DNA from 2 places in the Acidovorax sp. SRI_002 genome. Region 2 is predicted to be linked to the other one. Evidence: predicted binding sites of a transcription regulator. Region 2 holds the regulator's gene; the other holds the start of a gene.
What was found. The regulator FNR, encoded in region 2, switches genes on or off when oxygen is low (the NO sensors DNR and NnrR bind a similar motif). The targets are predictions, from matches to a motif close to TTGATNNNNATCAA.
Positions count from the first base shown of each region.

Region 1: the regulator FNR is predicted to act here: its motif matches at 3,384-3,397, upstream of AC2YJX_RS09160 (universal stress protein).

Region 1 covers NZ_JBYCZW010000003.1:219,435-227,120, forward strand. The annotation lists gene AC2YJX_RS09140 (phosphoenolpyruvate carboxykinase (GTP)) at 1-751, shown strand, start outside; gene AC2YJX_RS09145 (hypothetical protein) at 934-1,374, opposite strand; gene AC2YJX_RS09150 (LysR family transcriptional regulator) at 1,501-2,460, shown strand; gene AC2YJX_RS09155 (metallophosphoesterase) at 2,495-3,340, shown strand; gene AC2YJX_RS09160 (universal stress protein) at 3,452-3,874, shown strand; gene AC2YJX_RS09165 (fasciclin domain-containing protein) at 4,054-4,509, shown strand; gene AC2YJX_RS09170 (fasciclin domain-containing protein) at 4,567-5,505, shown strand; gene AC2YJX_RS09175 (TetR/AcrR family transcriptional regulator) at 5,603-6,217, opposite strand; gene AC2YJX_RS09180 (LysR family transcriptional regulator ArgP) at 6,302-7,222, opposite strand; gene AC2YJX_RS09185 (D-amino acid dehydrogenase) at 7,399-7,686, shown strand, end outside.
Region 2 covers NZ_JBYCZW010000005.1:118,184-125,869, reverse strand. The annotation lists gene ccoG (cytochrome c oxidase accessory protein CcoG) at 1-1,445, shown strand, start outside; gene AC2YJX_RS14655 (FixH family protein) at 1,519-1,800, shown strand; gene AC2YJX_RS14650 (hypothetical protein) at 1,852-2,145, shown strand; gene fnr (fumarate/nitrate reduction transcriptional regulator Fnr) at 2,213-2,935, opposite strand; gene hemN (oxygen-independent coproporphyrinogen III oxidase) at 3,123-4,505, shown strand; gene AC2YJX_RS14635 (sulfite exporter TauE/SafE family protein) at 4,511-5,269, shown strand; gene AC2YJX_RS14630 (hypothetical protein) at 5,348-5,479, opposite strand; gene AC2YJX_RS14625 (HD-GYP domain-containing protein) at 5,490-6,788, shown strand; gene AC2YJX_RS14620 (EAL domain-containing protein) at 6,785-7,686, shown strand, end outside.

The sequences.
Region 1 (7,686 bases), on a different contig from region 2:
GGACCACCTGATCGACTGGCAAGGCAAGGACTGGACGCCCCAGATCGCCAAGGAAACCGGCGCCAAGGCCGCCCACCCCAACTCGCGCTTCACGGTGGCTGCCACCAACAACCCTGCGCTCGACCCCCAGTGGGACGATGCCAACGGCGTGCCAATTGATGCCTTCATCTTCGGCGGCCGCCGCTCTACCACCGTGCCGCTGGTGACCGAAGCCCGCACCTGGACGGAAGGCGTGTACATGGCTGCCACCATGGGCTCTGAAACCACCGCTGCAGCCTTTGGCGCCCAAGGCGTGGTGCGCCGCGACCCCTTCGCCATGCTGCCGTTCTGCGGCTACAACATGAGCGACTACTTCCAGCACTGGCTGAACATGGAAGGCCAAATCGCCGCCACCGGCAAGGCGCTGCCCAAGGTGTTCTGCGTGAACTGGTTCCGCAAGGACGAAGCCGGCAAGTTCGTCTGGCCGGGTTATGGCGACAACATGCGCGTGCTCAAGTGGATGATCGACCGCATTGAAGGCCAGGCCCAAGGCCAGGAAACCATGTTCGGTGTGGCTCCGCAGTACGCCGAAATCAACTGGACGGGGCTGGATTTCAATACCCAGCAGTTTGCTGCCGTGACCAGCATCGACAAGGCAGCCTGGGCCGATGAGTTCAAGCTGCACGATGCCCACTTTGAGCAGCTGGCTTACCACCTGCCCCCGGCTTTGCTCGCCACCAAGGCTGCGCTCGAAAAGCGCCTGGCAAGCTGATTCCCGGATCTTCTCAGTCCTGACAACCGCCCCTTCTGAAAAGGAGGGGCGGTTTTTTTGCGCTTGTGGATGCGGATACTGGATCAGCGCGATCTGTCCCGCGGCCATGAAAAAAGCCGTGGCGAACACTCGCCACGGCTTCAAAAATCCGATCACTGCACGGCGGACCGTGCATCATCTTCTCAGTAATACTTGCGGATGTCTTCCACGGTGGCAATGCCCATGGCGTGGTTCAGTTCGGCCATGATGCGGGGGTCCTTCACAGCCACTTGCCAAGTACGCTCGTCATCCGCAGCGCGGCGGCGGGCTTCGGCCCAGCCGAGGGCGGCCACACGCAGGGCAGCACCGGCACGGCGTGCGGGGGCGGTCAGCAAAGCCAGGGCCGCAAACGCGACCAGCCACAGCACCATCCAAGCCGCGAGCAGGTGGCCTTCGCTCCAGGTGTCGATGACCTGGTTGGCCACTACCAGCAAGGCCGATACCACGGCCGCGAGCAGAAGCGTGGCAGCGCCACGGGCGCCATCAAAGTTGGCGGCTACGCTCTTGAGGGCGGCAGCGGCGTTTTCGGCGCGGACAACGCCGGGGTGTTCGGTGGGGTACTCAACGTGTGCAAAGCTGGTCATTTCGGTTTCCCTTTTCTAACGCTTGTGGCGAGATTGCCGGGCGATAGGGTGATATTAGGGTTTACCCTTTGCATGTTCAAGTTTATATTTTGAATCATTGATATTCATATTGATGATGAATTGACCATGACCCCCTTGAACTTCCGCTCCTTGGACCTGAACCTGCTGCGTGTTTTCGACGAGGTCATGGCCGAGCGCAGCCTCACACGCGCAGCGCACAAGCTGTCCGTCACCCAGCCTGCCGTGAGCAACGCCATGCGGCGCCTGCGCGATGTGCTGGGGGATGAGTTGGTGGTCCGCAGCGGCCAGGGCGTGGAGCCCACTGCGCGTGCGCTGGCCCTGTGGCCCCCTGTGCGCGAAGCCCTGGCCCACCTGCAGGAATCCCTGGCGCCGGGACACTTTGAGCCCGCTACGGCCGAATCCACCTTTGTGCTGGCCATGGCCGATGCCACGGCCGCCACCCTGGTACCGGCCCTGGTCGAAATCATCGAGCGGGAGGCTCCCGGCATTTCGATCCGGGTATTGCCCCTGACCACGCGCGACCCCCGCCGCCTGCTGGACGAGGAGGCGGCGGACATGGCGGTGGGCTATTTCCCTGCGGTGCTGGCAGACCTGACCGCACGTGCGCAATCCGGGGGCGCAGTGGCCTTTGAGAGCCGCCGCCTGTACGACGGCGAATACGTGTGCGTGATGCGGCAAGGCCACCCTCTGGCCGAGGCGCCCCTGACGCTGGACACCTATTGCGCCGCACGCCACATGCTCGTGAGCTTCTCAGGGCGCCCCTTTGGCTTCATCGACGAGGCCCTGGCATCCCTGGGCCGCGAGCGCAAGGTGGTGATCACGGTCAACCAGTTCTTCACCGCCGGGCGCGTGGTGTCAGGCTCGGACCTGCTTACCGTGCTGCCCCGCCACTTTGTTCCCGTGACCGGCATTGCCGACGCGCTAGTGCAGCGGGCCCTGCCGTTGGACGTCCCGCCCGTGCATGTGGACGCACTCTGGCGCCGGCGTGGGCCTCAGCAGGCCGCGATGACCTGGCTGCTGCACGCCCTGGCGCGCTCGGCGCGCCGGACTTTCCCCGAGGAGTGAGGCGCCCAGCCTGAACCCGTAGACTGCGCCCAGCATGAACATCCAGCTTTTGTCCGATCTGCACCTTGAGGCGCATCCCCACTTCGTCCCCGAACCGGCTCCCGGCGCCGATGTGCTGGTGCTTGCTGGCGACGTGGGCTCCTACCAGGAAGGCTCGCAGCTGAGCGACGAAGACTTTGGCCTGGCCCGGTTTTCACCATTGCCCGGGGGCGCAGGCTGGCCCACCCCCGTGCTTTTTGTGCCCGGCAACCACGAATACGATGCACAGGATTTCGACGCTGCCCACGAGCGGTTGCGCCGCACCTGTGACCGCCTGGGAATCACCTGGCTGGAGCGCGAGACCGTCGAGCTTCAAGGTGTGCGCTTCGTGGGTACCACACTCTGGAGCGATTTCGATGCACTCGCAGACCATGAAGGCAGCAACGACCTTGGCAGGCGGCTGAAACTGCGCGACAAGGCCTTTCGTGCAGCGAACTTCTACCTGCGCAAGACGGGCGGCACCCGCCACGCAGAGCCTTTTCTGGCCGAAGCCATGCGCGACCACGCACTGGTCTGCCAGCAGTGGCTGGCGCAAGCACTTGCGGTGCCTTTTGAGGGCCCCACGGTGGCCGTAACCCACTTTGCACCCAGCCTGCGCAGTGCCGATCCACGCTACGGACTGGTGCCCGGCACTGCGGGGTTCTGCAACGCCCTGGACAGCTTGTTGCCCCACGCGCAGCTGTGGCTGCACGGCCATCTGCACGCCCCGAGCGACTACACGGTGCAAGGTTTTCACGGCAACGGCACCCCCTGGCAGTGCCGCGTGGTGGCCAACCCCCTGGGCTATGCGCGCAAAGGCGAACAGGCGGCTTTCAAGGCGCAATGCTGCATCCCCGTATGATCAAGAGACGGGGCTCTGCCGCCCCGCAGCGCAAAAGAAAAACATGACCCAGGTCAAGACAACAGAAGTCCGCGCACGGTAGTCTGACCCAACCCTATTCCGGAGAACACCATGAACATCCTGCTTGCTGTCGATGGCAGCGCCTACACCAAAAAAATGCTGGCCTACCTGGCTACCCACGAGGAGCTGCTCGGTGGCAACCACCAGTACACCGCGCTCACCGTGCAGGCCCCGCTGCCGACACGCGCGCGCGCCGCTCTGGGCAAGGAAGTGGTGGACAGCTACCACGCCGAAGAGGCGGAAAAAATCCTGTCGCCCGTTTGCAAATTCCTGGCGCGCCACGGTGTGGACGCCAAGCGCGTCGTCAAGGTGGGCGCCGTGGGTGAGAACATCGCCAAGGTGGCTGACAGCGGCAAGTTCGACCTGCTGGTGATGGGCTCCCACGGCCATGGAGCCTTGGCTACCTTGGTCATGGGCTCGGTCACCACACAGGTGTTGGCCCATTGCAAGGTGCCATTGCTGATCGTTCGCTAAGCCGCACCACAAACAGCCCGGCCCACCACCAAAGCCCTGCTCCGGCAGGGCTTTTTTTTGCCCAAATGAAACCAATCGGTTACAACATAACTTGTTGGTTTACTTAACGACCAATTGGTTATACATTCTCGCTGCGCCCATCCTGGCGTGTCATTTCCATCGAAACCGAGGAACGACCCATGAAAAAAACCCTGATCGCATTGGCCCTGACCGCAGGCGCCACCTTCACCGTGATGGCCCAGGACATTGTCGATACCGCCGTGAAGGCGGGTAATTTCAAGACCCTGGTGGCGGCCGTGCAGGCTGCGGGCCTGGTGGACACCCTCAAGGGCCCAGGCCCCTTCACGGTGTTTGCGCCCACCGACGAGGCTTTCGCCAAGATCCCCAAGGCCACCCTGGACGGCCTGCTGGCTGACAAGGCCGCACTGACCAAGGTGCTGACCTACCACGTGGTCCCCGGCAAGGTGATGGCCAAGGACGTCAAGGCCGGAAAGGTCAAGACCGTGCAGGGCCAGGAGATCACCGTGTCCACCAGCATGGGCGTGATGGTGGACCAGTCCAAGGTCATCGCGACCGATGTGGCTGCCAGCAATGGCGTGATCCACGCCATCGACACCGTTCTGATGCCCAAGTAAGCCCGCGGACTAACCGCTCGTCCCTTCCACCACCATCCACTAGCGAGGAGAAGCCCCATGAACACCGCATTCAACCGCCGTACCGTCTTGCTGGCCGCCGCCGTGGGCGCCAGCGCCACCTTGTTGCAGGCCTGTGGCGGCGGCGACGATGAGCCCCAGCGCAACATCGTCGAAGTCGCCCAGAACAATCCTGACCTCAGCATCCTCGTCGAAGCAGTGGTCGCCGCCGGTCTGGCGCCCACTCTGAGCACCGGCATGCTCACGGTTTTCGCCCCGACCAACGCCGCCTTTGCAGCGTTGCTCAGCGAGCTGGGCGTGACCAAGGAGGCCCTGCTGGCCGACAAGCCCCTGCTGACAGCGGTACTGACCTACCACGTGCTCGGCAGCAGGGTCCCGCGTGCAGACGTCCCCCTGGGCAAGGCCATCACGCCCGTGTCAGGCGGCTTCTTCAAGATCGAGTCGGCCAACGGCCTGAGGATCACCGATGGTCGCAACCGCGTTTCCACCATCACGGCCACGGACATCCAGGCCAGCAACGGCGTGGTGCATCTGGTGGACCGCGTGCTGCTGCCAGCCAACAAGGATATAGTCGCCACCGCGTCGGCGCTGCCGGACTTCAGCATCCTGGTGGAAGCCGTGGTGGCGGCCGGCTTGGCCACCACCTTGCAGGGAGCCGGCCCGTTCACGGTGTTTGCGCCGACCAACGCCGCGTTTGCAGCGCTGCTGGCCGAGCTGGGGGTGACCAAGGAAGCCCTGCTGGCGGACACCGCGCTGCTGACCACGGTACTGACCTACCACGTGGTACCCGCGCGCGTGCTCAAGGCCGAGGTCCCTATCAATACCGCCATTGCTACCGTCCAGGGACAAACCTTCACGGTGAACGCAAGCCTCGTGATCACCGACCAGAACCTGCGCACCAGCAACATCACCATGGCCGACGTATTTACCAGCAACGGTGTGATCCATGTCGTGGACAAGGTGATCCTGCCCAAGTAAGCCGTTGGCTGTGAGCCCCGTGAGCCCCACGCAAGAAAGCCCGGCATGCCGGGCTTTCTTTTTTGGGTGCGTACGAAACGCTGGAAAGGAGACGCGACTACCGCGCTGCCAGCCCGTCGAAACAAGTGCGCACCACCAGATCCACGATTTCCGCATCGGAATACTGGCCGCCTTCCTTGAGAAAACTCACCACCGGGTCGCAGGCGCGCGCATACAACGTGTAGAGCACCACCAGCGGCGGCAAGGTGGGGCTGATCACGCCCTGCGCCTGGGCCTGGGTGATCCATTCACCAATCTGGTCGCTCACGGCCACGAGGCCGTTGAGGTAGTCCTTGTTGGCCATCAGCACCGCGCGCAGCGTGGAGTTGCGGCTGGGCAGCAGCGGCATTTCGTTGCTCAGCAGCCGCTCCAGCGACCAGCGCACCAGCGCATGGAGCTTTTCAAGCGGAGGCATTTCAGTGGGCAGATCTGCCAGATAGGCCTGCACACGGCCCAGAATCTGCACCATGGCGGCGCTGCACAGCTCTTCCTTGCTGCAGAAGTGCTTGTAGAGACTGGCTTTGGCAATGCCCACGGCATTGGCCACGTCGTCCATGGTCATGGCATCGAAGGCCTTTTCGCCCAGGAGCTGGCAGGTGGACTGGAGGATGGCATCCTCGCGCGCCTGGTGCATCTGCTCTTTAAACGAAACTTTGGGTTGCGGCGTTTGCATGGCTTGTATTTTATACATTGCAGTAAAAAAATAAATGACTAAGTTGCAATACAACTACGTCGTTCACGTTTTACCCTGCAGGAATCATGCCGCAGGCGCCTCCAGCGTCCGTGCTGCGGTGGCGGTCAGGGCCGCCGTCAGGGCGTCCAGCACGGCCGACTCCAGGTTCCAGCAGTGCCAGTACAGCTGGATGGGCAGGGAGCGGCCCGGTGCCAGATTCACCATGCTGCCGTCCGCCAGCGCCTCACGCGCCATCAGCTCGGGCATCACACCCACGGCCCAGCCTGCGGCCACGGCGCGCATCTGTGCCTCTGAACCCGGCACGAACAGGTGATTGAGTGCCACGCGCTTGAGCCCGAATGCACGCGCCACAAACTCGGCAGCCATGTCGTCCTTGCGGTTGAACGACAGGAACGACACCTCGCGAAAGTTGTGCGGCGTGAGCCCCTGGGGCAGGTACTGCTCCGCATAGCTGGCCGACGCCACGGCCACGTAGTGCATAGCGCCCAGCGGCACCATCTTGCACCCACGCAGTGCCTGCTTGAGCGTGGTCACGCAGCCCAGCACCTGACCAGAGCGCAGCCATTCCTGCGTGAAATCCTGGTCGTCCACGATGATTTCCAGCGGCAGGCGCTGGCGCACCAGCTCGTGCAGCGCGCCCATCGCCCAGGTGGCGATGCTGTCGGCGTTGATGGCAATCGAGATGCGCTCATCCTCGCGCGTGCCGCCCGGGGCGCTGGGCGCCAGCTCGTGCAGGTCGCGCTCCAGGTCTGCGCGCAGCAGGCGCATCTGCTTGGTGTGCTTGAGCAGCAGCTGCCCGGCCGACGTGGGCCGCAGGGGTCGGCTGCGCACGATGAGCACCGAGCCCACCTGCGCCTCCAGGGCGCGCAGGCGCTGTGAGACGGCCGACTGTGTGACGTTCAGGCGCTGCGCAGCGCGCTCGAAGCCGCCCTCTTCAACGATGGCGGCAAGGCATTCCAGGGCGGCGGGATCGTAGGTGCTCATGGTCTCGGGCTCGAACAAAAGAGGGTTGTCTCTACCGCACCGTTTATTAGGTGCGCTGATGTTTTTGGAGTAAGTTTAATTTTGCTTTTAGTTGAATGCAATGTCGCGCACACTGCGCCCCATCGTGTCCCGCACTGGGGCGGGTGGCACGCAAAGGCTCACAAGGCATTCCGCATATGAAAACCATTGTTCTCGGCGCCGGCATCATCGGCATCAGCACGGCGTGGCACCTGCTGGAACGCGGTCACGAGGTCATCGTGGTCGACCGCCAGCCCGATGCTGCGCTCGAAACCAGTTTTGCCAATGCAGCACAGATCTCGGTGAGCTACTGCGAGCCCTGGGCCAACCGCGAGGCGCCGCTCAAGGCGCTCAAGTGGATGTTCGACAAGGAAGCCCCGCTGCTGTTTCGCCCGCAGATGGACTGGCAGCAGTGGCGCTGGGGCCTGCAGTTCCTGGCGCAGTGC
Region 2 (7,686 bases):
TGAACCCACCCAGCGAGCCTGCTCGCAAGGTCATCCCGATAGCGCCGGTTGCGTCCGATGCCTCATCGCAGGGCGAGATTGTTTCCCTGTACGAAGCGCAAAAGAAGATCTACCCGCGTTCCATCAGTGGCCTCTTCGCGCGTTGGCGCTGGGGTATGGTGTTTCTCACGCAGATCGTTTTCTACGGGCTGCCGTGGTTTGAATGGGGGCAGCGCCAGATGGTGCTGTTTGACCTGGGGGCTCGGCGGTTCTACATCTTCGGCCTGGTTCTGTACCCCCAGGATTTCATCTATCTCACGGGCCTGCTCATTATCTCGGCGTTGTCGCTGTTCCTGTTTACGGCGGTGGCGGGGCGGCTTTGGTGTGGATTTGCGTGCCCGCAAACGGTCTACACCGAAATGTTCATGTGGATCGAGCACAAGATCGAAGGTGATCGCAGTGCACGGCTTCGGCTGGACAATGGGCCCTGGACCTTCGAGAAGGTTCGCAAGAAGTTTTTTAAGCAGGTCATCTGGATTGCCGTGGCGTTGTGGACGGGGTTCACGTTCGTGGGCTATTTCGTGCCCATCCGCGAACTCGGGGCAGAGCTGCTGGCGGTGCAGGGTGGCTGGCAGATTTTCTGGGTACTGTTCTATGGCTTTGCCACCTATGGCAATGCCGGCTATATGCGCGAACAGGTGTGCAAATACATGTGTCCCTATGCGCGCTTTCAGAGCGCCATGTTCGACAAGGACACGCTGATCGTTACCTACGACCCAGAACGCGGTGAGCAGCGTGGGCCGCGCAAGAAGAACATCGACTACAAGGCCCAGGGGTTGGGCGATTGCATTGACTGCTCGCTGTGTGTGCAGGTGTGCCCTGTGGGCATCGACATTCGCAAGGGCTTGCAGTACGAATGCATCGGCTGTGGCCTGTGCGTGGACGCCTGCAATACCGTGATGGACAAGATGCAGTATCCGCGCGGGCTCATCCGGTTTTCTACGCAGAATGGCGTGGCCAAACGGTGGAGTCAGTCGCAGATCCTGCGCCGTGTGCTGCGGCCACGAGTGCTGATATACAGCGCGGTTCTGGTGGCCCTGTGCGTAGGCATGATGGCCAGCCTTGTCACACGCACGCCTTTGAAGGTGGATGTGGTGCGTGATCGGGCGGCGCTGTCGCGCATCGTGGCGGGTGGAAAGCTGGAGAACATCTACCGCCTGCAGATCATGAACGCCACTGAAGGCCCCCAGCGCTATCGCATCAGTGTGCGTGGCCTTGAAGGGCTGGAAGTCGCTTCTGATGCCGAGGTGGACATCGGTGCGGCGGAGTCCCGGTGGGTGGCCGTCCGTCTGCAGATACCCTATGGATCAGCCCCTTCAGGATCACATGCCGTGCAGTTCGATGTGCAGGCCTTGGGCGCGGACGCCCATGTGAGCGAGAAATCCGTGTTTCTGGTGCCGCGATAACGCAGCGCGCGCCCGGGTGCAAGACCTTCGCGGGTCTTGCTTTGAGCAAGATAATTTTTGAGGAGTAAGCACCATGCCATCCAGTTCCGCCCTCGGCACTGCCCCTTCTGCCGCTGCACCCTGGTGGAGGTTTGGCCATGTGTGGCTGATCATCGCCGGTCCCGTGATCGTGATCATTGCAGGGTTTGTGACCCTGTGGCTCGCGATATCGCGCCCCGACCCTGTGGTCGCGGAAGATTATTACCGCCAGGGCATCGAGATCAACAAGACACTGGCCACCCCAGAAAAAAGCCTGTTGCCAGCCATGAAGGGCCGCAACCACGCTGCCACCCCGGTCCAGGACCAGCCGCGCTGAACCCACCTGGCCGGGCAGCATGCCTGCACGGCCTTACCAGGAGACAAACCAATGTGGATGCAACGCGTGATGTGGATTGCCTGGCCGGCCTTTTTGATGGCCGGTGTGATGGAAATGCTGGTTTTTGCGATGGTGGATCCGCAAGACCTGCACTGGTTTGGGCAGCCGTTGGCATTGTCACGGCAGGGCGTGTACACGCTGGCCTTTTTTGCGTTCTGGATGATCACGATGGCATCCAGCGCGTTGACCACGCTGCTGGCCATGTCACCGTTTGAACTTAACCGTTGCCCGGTTCCCGAAGGCGAGCGTCCCGATGACTGCCGCAAGACATCATCGTGCCCTTGAGCGGTAGTGCCACCTATTGGCAAAGGTAATGTGGTAAGGACTGCCAGGATGGCAGACGACAGCAGGTTCAGTGGCAGGCTTGCTGGTTGTTCACGATGCGCTTGAGGGCCTCGGTCTCCAGGATGCGCACATGGCGCTGCTTGACCTCGACAATGCCTTCTTCCACGAACTTGGAGAAGGTGCGGCTCACGGTTTCGAGCTTGAGGCCCAGGTAGCTACCGATCTCTTCGCGGGTCATGCGCAGCACGAGCTCGGACTGCGAGAACCCCCGGGCGTGCAGGCGCTGAACCAGGTTGAGCAGGAACGCGGCCAGGCGCTCCTCAGCGCGCATGCTGCCCAGGAGCAGCATCACGCCATGCTCGCGGACAATCTCGCGGCTCATGATCTTGTGCACATGGTGCTGCAATGCGGTGACTTCGCGGGACAGTTCTTCGATGCGGTCAAACGGCATGACGCAGACTTCCGCGTCTTCCAGGGCCACCGCATCGCAGGTGTGGTGGTCATTCACGATGCCATCAAGGCCGATGATCTCGCCTGCCATCTGAAAACCCGTGACCTGGTCACGCCCGTCTTCGGTGGCTACACATGTTTTGAAGAAGCCGGTTCGAATGGCATAGAGCGAGGTGAAGGATTCGCCGTTGCGGAAAAGGGTTCCACCGCGTTTGATCTTGCGGCGAACGGCAACGACCTCGTCAATGCGTTGCAGCTGTTCCTCGCTCAGCCCCACCGGCATGCACAGCTCGCGCAGGTTGCAGTTGGAGCAGGCGACTTTGATGGTGAGCGGGTTCATAGGCACAGAGGCTGGGTAAGGTTTGAGCATATCGCCCCATATGCCTAACAGGCTGGGCCTTTGGGTGCGGGTGGGCGACTGATGTGCATCAAATTGTCGCTGTTCGTCCCGGCCCATCACTTGATGCAGGTCAAGGACGTGGAGTGCAGCTTACGGCACAGTCGAAGTGTACGCAAGGAATTTGCCCATGACCGCTGTTTCGCCCGAGCTGCTGCGCCGTTTCGACGTGCCAGGGCCCCGTTATACCTCTTACCCAACAGCTGACCGTTTCGTCGAGGCCTTTGGGCAGGACGACTACGCGCTTGCCTTGGAGCAGCGCAGGCTGGGCTCCATGACGAAGGCCTTGCCGCTGTCTTTGTACGTGCACATCCCCTTTTGCGAGTCCCTGTGTTACTACTGCGCATGCAACAAGATCATCACCAAACACCATGATCGGGCAGAGGTGTACTTGCGGTATTTGAGCCGCGAGATTGACTTGCACACAGCACACTGCGGCACGGGGCAGGTGGTGAGCCAGCTTCACCTGGGTGGTGGCACGCCCACTTTTTTATCGGACGAGGGCTTGCGGGAGCTGATGGGCATGCTCAAACGCAGCTTTTCGTTGGCGCCGGGCGGGGAGTATTCGATTGAGGTGGACCCTCGCACCGTCAATGCGGACCGCCTTGCAGTGCTGGCGGAACTGGGGTTCAACCGACTGAGCTTTGGGGTGCAGGATTTCGATCCCGAGGTTCAAAAGGCTGTTCACCGCATACAGCCTGCCGAGCAGGTGTTTTCGCTGGTGGAGTCCGCACGTTCGCTGGGTTTTGAATCCATCAATGTGGATTTGATCTACGGCCTGCCTCGGCAGACGCCAGAGTCGTTTGACCGCACGCTGGCCCAGGTTACGCAGCTGCGGCCTGACCGTATCGCGTTGTACGCGTATGCCCATCTGCCAGAACGTTTCAAGCCTCAGCGCCGTATTGTTTCGGCCGAGTTGCCAGCGGCTGCAGGCAAGGTGTCGATGCTCTCCCGTTCGCTGGACGCCTTCATGGATGCTGGGTACGTGTATGTGGGCATGGACCACTTTGCATTGCCTGAGGATGCATTGGCAGTCGCCAAGCGCCAGGGGCGTCTGCACCGCAACTTCCAGGGCTACAGTACGCAACCTGATTGCGACCTGATCGGCCTGGGTGTGTCTGCGATTGGCCGTGTCGGAGCCACCTACAGCCAAAATGCCAAGACCCTGGATGAGTATTACGATTTTCTGAACCAGGGGCGCCTGCCCGTCGTTCGTGGGTTGGCCCTGACGCGCGACGATCTCGTGCGCCGCGCGGTCATCATGGCCTTGATGTGCCAAGGCGAGCTGTTGTTTGAGCCCATGGAGCAAGCGTGGTTGATCGACTTTCGCCACTACTTCTCTGCGGAGCTGGCGCAACTGGAAACCATGGCCGAGCAGGGGCTTGTGGTGGTGCGGCCCGATGGGGTCGAGGTCACTGCCATGGGCTGGTTCTTTGTGCGTGGCATTGCCATGGTCTTTGACCGTTACCTGCAGGCTGACCGCAACCGCGCCCGTTTTTCGCGCATCATCTGATCCTCATGATTGCTACGGTCGCCTCAACCGCCTTGCTGATGGGGCTCGTTGGCGGGTCCCATTGTTTGGCCATGTGTTCTGCGCCTTGTGGGGCATTGATCGGGCAGGGCGGTGTGGGCATGGCGTCCACAGCCGGTGGCGATGCGCAGCCACAGGCAACTCCCCCGACGGTGCAGACAGTGCAGTGGGTGCCCCGTGGCGGTGTCATTCGGCGCGCCGTCGCTTTTCATGCTGGCCGCTTGGCCGGGTACGCTGTGGCGGGTGGCTTGGCTGCATGGGCCATGGACAGCCTGGCATGGTTGACCCAGCAAACCGTGGCATTTCGCCCTGCGTGGACCCTGATGCATGTTGCGGTGATGGCGTGGGGTTTGATGATGGTGATCCAGGCGCGCCAGCCCCCGTGGGTAGAGCAGGCGGGCCGTACCGTATGGGCGCGTGTGCGGCCTCTGGTCAGTGCACCAGGCGGGGTTCTGGTTGCTGGTGGGCTTTGGGCCTTGATGCCCTGTGGCCTGCTCTACTCAGCGCTGCTCGTGGCTGCGCTGAGCGGAGGGCCTCTGGAAGGGGCGCTCAGCATGGCGCTTTTTGGCCTGGGCAGTGGTGTGTGGCTGGTGGGCGGGCCCTTGGTGTGGATTCGGCTGAAAGCAGGGGTCAATGCGAAACGTGCGGACTGGGGAACGCGCATCGCAGGAGGTTTGCTGTGCGCCGTGGCCAGCTGGGCACTCTGGATGGACCTGATCTACAAACCGTCGTTGTGGTGCCGCTAGCCAGCAGTTCCCCGATTTGCAAGCTGCGGTGCGACGGGGTTCGGGAGGCCTCGTAAATCCATGTCTATACAAGGGTGATCAACGCTTGCCCTTGGTGAGAAAGGCAAGTGTTGCCATGCCGCTGCGGCGCAGGCGCACTCCTTCGACAATACCCTCGATCTGGCGATAATCTGTGTAACTATTGGTGGCATTGACGTCGCCATGTTTCACACGCCTTGAAGTGAACTCCTCCATCCTCATCGACATCAGCCAACTGCGTGTCGGCATGTACATCCAGCTCGACGTGGGTTGGTTGCACCATCCGTTCCCGGTGAGCAGCTTTCGTGTGGCGGCAGCGGAGCAGATTGCCACCTTGCGTGAGCTGGGGCTCACCGAGGTGCGGTACTTTCCCAAAAAGAGCGATCCAGAACTGAGGGAACTCGTGCCTGCAGCCTGGAGTGTGCCGGAAATGAAGGCATCGTCTTCGAGTGCACCTGAGGCTGCGACAGCTACTGCCACGGTGGACCCAGAGGCGCAGCGCAGGCGTGAATTGCTGGAGGCCCAGAACCGGACGCTGGCGGCCTGCAATCAGCGGTTTGGGGAGGCCACGCGCCAATACCAGGCGCTGGAGCGTGTCGTCTCGGAGCACCCCGACCAGGCCCGTACCAAAGGCGAAACGCTGGTGTCAGGTTGCGTGGCCGAACTCCTGGAAAACGGTGATTCTGTCATCCGGCTGTTGTCGGAAGGGGTGGGCGAGCGCAATGCCCTGCACCCGATCAACGTGATGGTGATCTCTTTGCTGCTGGGCCGTGCGTTGGGCATGAAAAGTGCCGAGCTGCACGACCTTGGCATTGCCGCGCTGATTCATGATCTGGGCAAGCTCAAGCTGCCGCCGAATCTCAGGCAACCTACGCCCTCCATGATTCCGATGGAGCGTACGCGTTACGAGACCCATGTGGCTGAGTCCGTGACACTGGCCACGCGCATGGGGCTGCCCGAACCTGTGATTATCGCCGTTGCTCGGCACCATGAGATGGCCGATGGCAGTGGGTTTCCACTGCGGTTGTCGGGGTCCGATCTGGGGCGCGCGAGCCAGGTGCTCGCCCTCGTCAATCGCTACGATCGCATGTGCAATCCCGCCAATGGAGTGGATGCGCTCACACCCCACGAGGCTTTGTCGGTCATCTTTGCACAGCTCAAGGCGCGCTTCGATTCCGTGGTGCTCGGGGCGTTCATCCGCATGATGGGGGTGTACCCGCCGGGCTCCATCGTCCAGCTGGTGAACGACCGCTATGCGATTGTTGCCTCGGTCAACTCTTCGCGCCCGCTGCGGCCCAAGGTCATCGTCCATGACTCCCGGGTGCCCAAGGATGAGGCTCCTATTCTGGACCTGGAAACTGTGCCCGAGCTGGGTATCCGGCGCAGCCTCAAGCCTGCGCAACTGCCGCGCGATGCGCTGGACTACCTCTCTCCGCGGCAGCGTATCTGTTACTTTTTCGAGCGTGCGGTCAGCCCCGGTCCCGAAGAGGCAGGGTCGTGACCGTTTCGCAGTCCCACGGCTGGCTCGACGGATTACAGGAGGCCGTCTGGCTGGTCGATGAGACCAGTCTGCTCATCCTTCACGCGAATGCCGCCGCGCAGCGGCTGGTGGGCTTGCCTGTGGCCGAGATGGTGGGTACGCCCGTGTTGCGTCTGGCCTCCACACCGCAGGACATGGCGTTCTGGGGGGAGTCGGCCCAGGTGGTTGCAGATGGCATTCATTCCCACACCAGCCTTTTGCGCGCTGACGGCACCCTGGTTCCGGTCAATCGTCAGGTGACGCGCGTTCCTGCAGAGGTCGCTTCTGGCACGGTCTTCATGCTGACCATGCTGGATCGCAGTGTCCAGGAATCGACCGAGCGCGAGCTGGAAACTTTGCTGTCTGAGCTGCGCGCCACGCTGGATTCTGCCGCTGACGGCATGCTCGTGTGCAGCCTCGATGGCCGGGTGCGGGCTTTCAATCAGCGGCTTGCGCAACTGTGGAATATTCCGCGCGATTTGCTGGTGCGGCGCGACGATGCGGCTGTCTATGCGCACATGGAGGCCCAGGTTGAGGACGCACGTGCCTATGCGGAGCGTTTGGCTGCCATCGCCCGAGAGCCGATGCAGGAGAGCACCGACATTCTGGTGTTGCGAAATGGCTTGGTGCTGGAGTTGCGCACCGTGCCGCAGTTCAGCCAGGGGCGGCCCGTGGGGCGGGTGTATTCGTACCGGGACATCACCCGCCAGACCGAGATACAGGCCAGCCTGAGACTGGCCGCACGGGTGTTCGAGTCCAGCCTGGACGCCATCTTCATCGCCGACAGCCAGCACAGGGTCTTGCGCATGAACCCAGGCTGCGAGCGGCTGGTGGGGCCGTCTGCCAAATCGTTTGAAGGATGCCTGGCGGCGTCGTTGTT